One region of the Paenibacillus sp. Marseille-Q7038 genome, then DNA from elsewhere that is predicted to be linked to it. Evidence: riboswitches for the same ligand, from Rfam matches in the RefSeq annotation. Region 1 holds a riboswitch; the other holds the start of a gene.

Evidence for each region. Region 1 has a riboswitch for cyclic di-AMP ahead of ACWPWY_RS18615 (C40 family peptidase). Riboswitches for the same ligand answer to the same signal wherever they lie in the genome.
Region 2: linked by a shared signal. The riboswitch ahead of ACWPWY_RS01000 (hypothetical protein) and the one ahead of ACWPWY_RS18615 (C40 family peptidase) in region 1 are both predicted to bind cyclic di-AMP.

The regions. Positions count from the first base shown of each region.
Region 1 is NZ_CBCOOM010000002.1:299,815-304,157, forward strand. Features, by position in the region: gene ACWPWY_RS18605 (M1 family metallopeptidase) at 1-1,949, shown strand, start outside; gene ACWPWY_RS18610 (hypothetical protein) at 1,960-2,790, shown strand; cyclic di-AMP (ydaO/yuaA leader) riboswitch at 3,031-3,170, shown strand; gene ACWPWY_RS18615 (C40 family peptidase) at 3,175-3,642, shown strand; gene ACWPWY_RS18620 (GNAT family N-acetyltransferase) at 3,809-4,312, shown strand.
Region 2 is NZ_CBCOOM010000001.1:200,752-205,094, forward strand. Features, by position in the region: tRNA gene ACWPWY_RS00990 (tRNA-Leu) at 1-77, shown strand, start outside; gene ACWPWY_RS00995 (glutathione peroxidase) at 134-619, opposite strand; cyclic di-AMP (ydaO/yuaA leader) riboswitch at 985-1,203, shown strand; cyclic di-AMP (ydaO/yuaA leader) riboswitch at 1,296-1,466, shown strand; gene ACWPWY_RS01000 (hypothetical protein) at 1,612-2,025, shown strand; gene ACWPWY_RS01005 (HAD family hydrolase) at 2,226-2,897, shown strand; gene ACWPWY_RS01010 (Nramp family divalent metal transporter) at 2,970-4,277, opposite strand.

The DNA of each region.
Region 1 (4,343 bases):
CCTCTGTTCTTGCTATTTGTGTTCTCGGCGGCACACTGCTGCTCAGTTTAAGCCAAGCTCCATCTACGCAATCTGCTCTTACGCGGATACCGGGCAATATAAATGCCCCAGTACCTGCGCCCACAGGGGAAATTGTACAGACACCGTTTGCCGAGGTGCTTAGTGACCGAGTCGTTGAATATCACATTGATGTTCAACTAACAGAAGACCACGTCCTGAAAGGTACTTCTACCTTAACATGGACTCATCCGGGTAAAAAAACGGTGAGCGAGCTTTATTTTCATTTGTACCCCAATGCGTTTTCCTCAGATGAGACAACCTTTATGAAAGAATCAGGAGGCAAACTCAGAGGAGATGCGATGCCGAAAGATGGATATGGTTCTATGAATCTTACGGAAATTAAAACACCAGACGGTCTTTCTCTCCTCCATCGCATTCAATATGTGCAGCCGGATGACGGAAATATACACGATAAGAGTCTGGTCAAAGTCCGTTTGCCAAAGCCTGTAAAAGGAGGCGAATCCATTACCCTCCACATGTCTTTTGAAGTCGATATGCCCCAAATCTTTGCAAGGATGGGGACGGCAGATAACTTCGTTATGGCAGGACAGTGGTTTCCCAAACTAAGTGTTTATGAACCAGTCGGAACACGCAACCGTAAGACTGAAGGTTGGAATTTGCATCAATATCATGGTAATTCCGAATTTTACTCAGACTTTGGGATTTATAGTGTACGCATCGAGGTGCCTGCTAATTATACCGTAGCAGCAACCGGTTTCCCAACCAAACCTTATTATAAACAGAATGGTCAGCGTATTTATCAGTTCTATGCTGACGATGTTCATGACTTTGCTTGGGCCGCTTCCCCCGACTTTGTTGTGGTAGATGAACCGTTCTCTGCACCAAATGTGCCCGGAGTCCGAATCAAGCTTTTTCTAGACCCTGCACATGCTGATCTTAAAGACCGCTACTTGTATGCAGCCAAATCTGCACTTTCTAATTTTAGCAAATGGTACGGTAAGTACCCGTATTCCACATTATCCATCGTAGTACCTCCCAAAGCAGGGAATGGTGCCGGCGGAATGGAGTATCCTACCTTGATCACCGCCTTTGGCGCAGATGATACATCACCTGGTTATGAGCTGGAGCGAACGGTCATTCATGAGATTGGACATCAGTACTTCTATGGCATGATCGCAAGTAATGAGTTTGAAGAAGCATGGCTTGATGAGGCCTTTACCTCCTATGCTGAGGACCGCTTAATGGAACAAGAGTATGGTATTTCGTCCAACATTCCATTGCAGTCCGGTTATATTACCTCTCCTGCCTCCCTCACGCAGGAAGCATGGAAATATGATTCACAACAGCATTATGCAGAAAATGTGTATACCCGCGGAAAGCTCATCTTGCGTGCTATTGAACAGCAGATCGGCATCAAAAAAATGGACAAAGTAATGTCTACCTATGCCGCCAAGTATCGTTTTAAACATCCGACAACGAAAGATTTCCAGACCGTTGTAGAACAAGTTACCCGCAAGTCATGGGCTAATTTCTTTGATCAATATGTATACAGCAACATGATGGCTGACTTTGCCGTAGACTCGATTTCAGTTCAGGATCAGAGTACAGAAACGGAAACGAACTATATCTCAACCGTAAAATTGACGAAGAAAGCAGGAGACTACGCCAAAATCCCAGTGGTGTTTGCCTTTAAAGATGGTCATATGATTCGCAAAGAGTGGAACGGCAAAGATGCAAATATTATCTACAATCTTACGTATAAGGAACCTATAGAATGGGTCATGGTAGATCCTTCCTACTCAATCGCCATTGAGAATAAACATATAAATAACTATATGAGCGCTGAAGTAGAAGAAGAGATACAGACTCGGTTTAATATCAGTATTACGAAACTGATTGAGACCCTGCTTGGAAGTCTGTCATGGTGAGGTGTAGTCGATGAAAGTTTATATATCAGAAGGATTCAAGTCTATGAGAGAGCATTATTTTGTCGTATTGTTTCTTTTTATATACCAACTGGTCTGGGGAATGTTTCTTTATAAGATTGTTTCTTCTGCTGTGGTGCCTCTGTTGATGCGCTATCCGGATCCTCCGCCTCACGAGCTCAGTAAGGTGCTGTTTTGGATGGAAGGTCAGCTTAGTTTATCGGTAAGCCCGCTCGTTCATCAGTACGCCTGGCTGCTCGTCCTTATGTTCCTCATTCGAATGCTAATGACCCCGCTCATTCGGGCGGGATTACTTCACAGTCTGCATCAACAAGCGAATGCAGCAAAAGGTCTGGCTTTCTTTCAAGGCATTAAGCAACACTGGAAAAAAACATCTCTCCTCTATTTTATAGAGGTCATACTATTACTCATCCCTGCTTACTGGATTGTTCCTGTTATTCTTCCGAACCTTATTACAGCTATTTATAATTTGTCTGTTCTTACCAAAATCATTCCTTACCTTCTCTTATGGATGATCTACGGCTATGCAGTAAAGCAGCTGCTGCTTTACTGTCAGATTGGAGTTATTGGGAAACGCAGCGGATCGGTGTCTATATGGATCTGTATCCGGTATGCCGTTCCAGTAGCCTTGGTCTCCCTTTTGCTCGGTTTCATTACCCTTGCGATATTTGGTTCATTCACAGCCGTTTCATTCATTTGGACAGGACTTCTAGCTCTGGTTCTACAGCAATCCTATCATCTCATTCGATCCATTATGAATGTATGGAAAATCAGCTCTCACTTCAGTCTCTGGTATTCAAAAAGCAGCTCTGATAACTCTTAAAGTTAGCATTATATTGCTTCCTACAAAAAGATAAGCCTAGCTCATTATCGAATGAGTCAGGCTTTTTTGTGTTTTTCCCTGAAAACGATTGCCAAATTTACACATATTCTGTTACAATAAGCCCAGAACATGTTGTGACAACTTTGTAATCTATTGTAACTAAATTAGTCAAGCTTTTAACTTACATAGTCATTTGATTGTTTTATGAATTGGGAATACATACGTCTTCACAGGTACATATCATCAGATACGCCAAATTCCTGGTACCTGGGAAGCGGGGGAACCATATTACGGGTGAATTGATCTCGCAACAGAGTGGTCATAGGGGAACCTTCTACCGAATCCTTAAGCTAACCTCGCAGGCATTGGAAGGAGTTATTTTTTTTGAAAAAGACATTAACTGCTGCAGCGCTAAGCCTAGCGATCGCATTATCCATTGGAACAGGGAGTGCATTTGCTGATTCCAAGATGGACAAGGTAATTGAAAGCGTTCAGGGAACAGATTATAAATACGGTGGAACTACACTTAGTGGTTTTGATTGTTCTGGTTTCACGATGTATGTATTCGAGAAGCTTGGGATCGAATTGCCAAGACAATCCGGTTCACAATTCAACATGGGTAAAGAAGTCTCTCGTTCTGATATTAGAACTGGCGATCTTGTATTCTTTAATACCAGCGGTAAAGGGGTATCCCACGTAGGTATTTTTGTTGGAGATGGTAAGTTTGCACATGCTTCTTCTTCTAAAGGTGTGACCATCAGTAAACTTGACGAAAATTACTATGCAAAGCGTTATGTAGGCGCAAAACGAATTATGAGTACAGAACAGTTTGAAACAGCTACTATTGACTAATATTTCTATATTATTACCCTAAGAACTCGGCCTTGACTACTTTTTTCACAAAAAGTAATCAGGTTCGAGTTTTTTTATTTATCTCATACTCCAAAGTGCTTGCCTTGCCTCTCTCCTAGCCTGTAGAGTGTTAGGGAAGACAAATTCTAGGTGAAGGAGTGATCCTATGACACCGATAAACCCTATTTTCCGAGTCATGCCTATGACCGAAGAGCAAGCGGCGGAGATTAGTACCTGGCAGTACGAACCTCCTTATAATATATATGGCTGGCTGCCTTGGGATCAGATGAAAGCTTTAGAGATTGAGTTTGGAGACCCCGTGCTAAGAGCACAGCAATATTTATCTATAGTAAGGGATCAAGAGTTACCTGCACTATGTGGTTTTGCTCAACTTTTTCCTATGGAAGGAGTCACTCGGCTCGGTTTCGGTATGAGACCCTCTTTGTGTGGCAACGGATACGGTCCAGCCTTTGTATCTTCTGTTATACATGAGGCACAAAAAAGAAATCCACGTCATGTCATTGATTTGGAAGTGCTGACCTGGAATACACGGGCCATTCGAGCGTATGAAAAAGCCGGGTTCGTTATTGAGGACACATATGAGCGGCTGACTCCTGAAGGCTATCAATTATTCCATTGTATGGTTTATGAAAAGACAAGCCCTATTTAGGAGTGTTTGCATTTTCTCACTTTTGTTTAAA
Region 2 (4,343 bases), on a different contig from region 1:
GTGGTGGAATGGCAGACACGCTACCTTGAGGGGGTAGTGGGTGTATACCCGTGGAGGTTCGAGTCCTCTCGACCGCATAAAACAAAAAGAGACCTTGAAGTCATGACTTCAAGGTCTCTTTTTTGTGCTCTTATCACTTAAGTGATAAGAGCTTCGCGATATCAGCTTCAATCTTGTCCGGGGTCGTCTGTGGACTGTATCTTTTTACAATGTGACCTTCTTGATCCACAAGAAATTTAGTGAAGTTCCATTTAATCGCTTTCGATCCTAAAATACCAGGTGCCTTGCTAGTTAAATATTTGAAGAGGGGATGAGCTTCCTCGCCGTTCACATTTACTTTCTCGAACATAGGGAAACTGACACTGTAATTCATCTGACAAAATTCAGCGATGTCATCGCTTGTCCCTGGCTCTTGATGAGCGAATTGATTACTTGGAAAACCGAGCACTTCAAAAGACTGTTGATTGAATTTGTCATAGAGTTCTTGCAGTCCTTTGAATTGTGGTGATAGTCCACATTTGCTGGCGGTATTAACGATAAGCATAGCTTTACCTTTGTAAGCTGACATGTTAAGCTCTTGACCTTTCAGGGTGCTGACATTGAAATCATATATGGACATAGATTGACCCACCGCCTCGTCTTTTTCTTCTCATTATAAGAGAATGGATAAGGGTTTTACAATATTTTCTACAATTAAATTTTAAACAATTAATATAGGAAGTTAAACAATACGCAGGAAGTTTATATCTTGTCTTCTCTAGGTTTAATGAAAGTGTGTGAAATACAGAGATACGAAGAGATTAGAGGAAATGGAAGCTTTATTGTTTCGTGTTTTGAGTGAATTAAGGGGATTATGGCTTAATATTGGCTGAAGTGAACTTTTGAGTACCTTTACACCATTTCGCTTCGGGTGTATGATTCATATCGTAAATCTTGAGCGCAAAGAAAGACGAGTTACATTTTATAAAACAATAGAAATTCTCATTACTATGCTTGCTGAATTTTCGTCTGATTTATTCAAACGAAAAACGGGGGAACCAATGATAGCAGGGCTGATTGAATCGGTGTGAGAACTGATTCAGGAACTTTGTTGGGGTGAATCTTTTGAAGTGGAATGGCATTTGCCATTCGGTGGATAAGGAAGGGCGGCTCTCACCGTCCGAATCCGACAGCTAACCTCGTAAGCTAATAATTTGAGAGAGGAATGATGAATCTTGTGATCGTTTATCGACCGCAGGGGCGCTAACCCTCTGTGGTTTTTTATTGTTTTCTACGCTGAATTTTTAGATTCATCTATTTATTTTTCGGTGGATCTTTTATAAAAACGGGGGAACCAAACGGGAATGAACATTCGAAAGATTGTTTATTCCAAGGGGTGAATTTCCGGGTCGTCAGACCGGGAATAGGGCAACTCTCTCTTGTCCGAATCCGGCAGCTAACCTCGTAAGCGTATATAGGGAGAGGCAGCAGAACCGTGAGCACCCGAGAGGGTAATCAGGAATTTTCGTGATTCCTTATATTCCTATTCGGGTGGGAGAGCGCCGGCATGCCTTCATGATGTAAATGGTGTTCTTTTTTTGTTGTCTTTTCAATCATAGGGAGGCTTACACAATGAATAATGAAATCATTCTGGTTACTGCACCTAATGAAGCAGCTCGAAATTTTATTCGGTTATTAATGTACAAAAAGCTATCCTTTGCTGTTCTCACGAATAGCGCACAGGAAGAAAAACAGGTTAGACGACTTGGAGTGCAGCATATTATCCGAATGGATACTGCTTTTGCTCATAAATGGGCGTTGCCTAATGCAACAGTAGGGCGGATATTTTTGTTTGAAAACAGCATGAATTTAACCTGTCGCTTTCTACAAATATGCAGACCATGGACTCAAAAACCGATAACGATCATTACTCAACAGAATCATCCTCGCGGTGTATACCGGGGGATGGGAGCGAATCATATCGTTTTCACAATCAAGGGTGAAGTCGGGTTCTTGTTGAACGAAGAGCGAGCTGCTGTTAATTAGAATGTTTTTCGATTGAAATGATAAATGTAAAAGTTATTTTGCATCTATGATGTAGTAGGGTGGGCATCCCTGCTATGATTGCGGAACAAATCTTGCATTGCTATAATGGTCAAATAAGATGCACATAGTGTGAGACTCATGATCATCATGGGTCTTTTTTATATGGAAGATCATTGTAACTTGAAAGGTTGAGGCAGTAGATGGGAATGTGGTCTGACGTGAAGTGGCTTTTTTTTGATGTAGGGGACACGCTTGTCGATGAATGGATACCCGTGGACCATATTATGAATCAGTTTGTAGAGCGTGCTGCAGATCGAGGTTATTCAATAACGATTGAGGATGTTAGGGGGAAGTTTATCGAAAGTTACTCTACATTTATTGATTCCCCTATGCAGTATGCCATCTCTCGGTTGATTGCGAAGGAAGAGGATCGGGCTTATATTCGGCCTAAGTTGAAATTCCGTAAAGAACTTGAAGTCCCTTATCCAGAAGCTAAAAAAATTCTAGCTCAGCTCGGAGAACATTACCAAATTGGCATTATTGCGAATCAGAGTCCAGGTACAGCTGAACGGCTTCAGCAATATGGCCTTAGTTCCTATGTTGATGTTATCGCCTGCTCCGCAGAACAAGGACTAGCTAAACCGGACGTAAGACTGTATGAATATGCTTTGCAAAAAGCAGGCTGTGCTCCTTCGGAAGCAATAATGATTGGTGATCGTATTGATAACGATATTGTTCCTGCTAAATTACTCGGGATGAAAACAATCCGAATTTTACAAGGGTATGGAAGATACCAACCCTCTGCAAGCGCAAGTGATACGCCGGATTATACCATATCCAGTTTAGATGAATTAATATCACTGCTTTTATAATTCTAAATTGAAAAAGAATTTAAAAAAATAGTCTGCACAGTAGAACAACTCTGTGCAGACTATTTTTTATGCTTAGAAAAGGGTTAATGCGAGCAGACATACATTTAAAATAACAATAATGCCTGCAATGGTCCAAGATAAGATGCTTAGCCATTTTTTATTGACGAATTCGCCCATCATTTTTTTGCTGCTTGTAAACATGACAAGTGGAATGACGGCAAAAGGAAGCTGTAACGATAAAATGACTTGGCTCAGAATTAGCAGATCGGTGGTGCCTTTCTCACCTGCAATCGCCGTAACAATGACAGCAGGGATGATGGCAATAAGCCGGGTCGCCAGTCGTCTTAGCCATGCGGGCAATCTGATATTAAGGAAACCTTCCATTACAATCTGACCGGACAGTGTGCCGGTAAGTGTTGAGTTTTGCCCTGAAGCTAGCAGTGCAATCCCGAATAAAATACTGGCCATCGTCGTTCCCAGAAGCGGGGTAAGCAGATGATATGCATCCGTTATATCTGCTACATCAAACATCCCTGCTTGGTGAAACGCAGCTGCCGAGACCACGAGGATCGCGCCATTAATAAACATGGCAATCGTCAGTGCGATGGTCGAATCGATCGTCGTATAATGGATTGCTTCTTTTTTGGCTTTGACCGTATTTTCAATCTTACGTGACTTCACGATAGAAGAATGGAGATATAGATTATGCGGCATAACTGTTGCTCCAAGGATACCAATTGCTATATAGAGCATTTCAGGATTACGCAGCACCTCGGCATCGGGAACGAGACCTTGCATAATACCGGAACTGCTGGGATGCGCCATAAACAAATCGATCCCAAAACAAACTGCGATGGTTCCCATTAAGACGATGACGATACTTTCTAAAGTCCGAACTCCTCTATTCTGCAGTAGCAGAATTAGAAGAACATCGACGGCTGTAATTATAACCCCATACAAAATAGGGATTCCAAACAATAAATTGAGTGCAATGGCTGAACCGATGACTTCTGCAAGATCCGTAGCTGCAATGGCTAATTCTGCGAGAACCCAGAGTACTGCAACAACTGCGGGGCTGAAACGTTCACGGCATGCTTGTGCAAGGTCTTTACCTGTAACAAGGCCAAGTTTGCCTGAGAGTGTCTGGAGTACAACGGCCATGAGATTAGATAGGACGATGACAAACAGCAGGCGATAACCAAACTGGGATCCGCCTGCAATATCTGTTGCCCAGTTCCCTGGGTCCATGTAACCAACCGCGACAAGGAAGCCGGGGCCGGTAAAAGCAAGTAGCTTACGTAACCAGGATGCGTCTGTAGGCACCGTAAGAGAACCCGTATAACTTCCATCTCCGGATTCTGCTCCAGATAGAGAGTACATTGAATTTGGTTTTTTTGTTTTTTAGAAAAACTCATAAGATGTCACCTGTTTCTATTGAAAATGAAA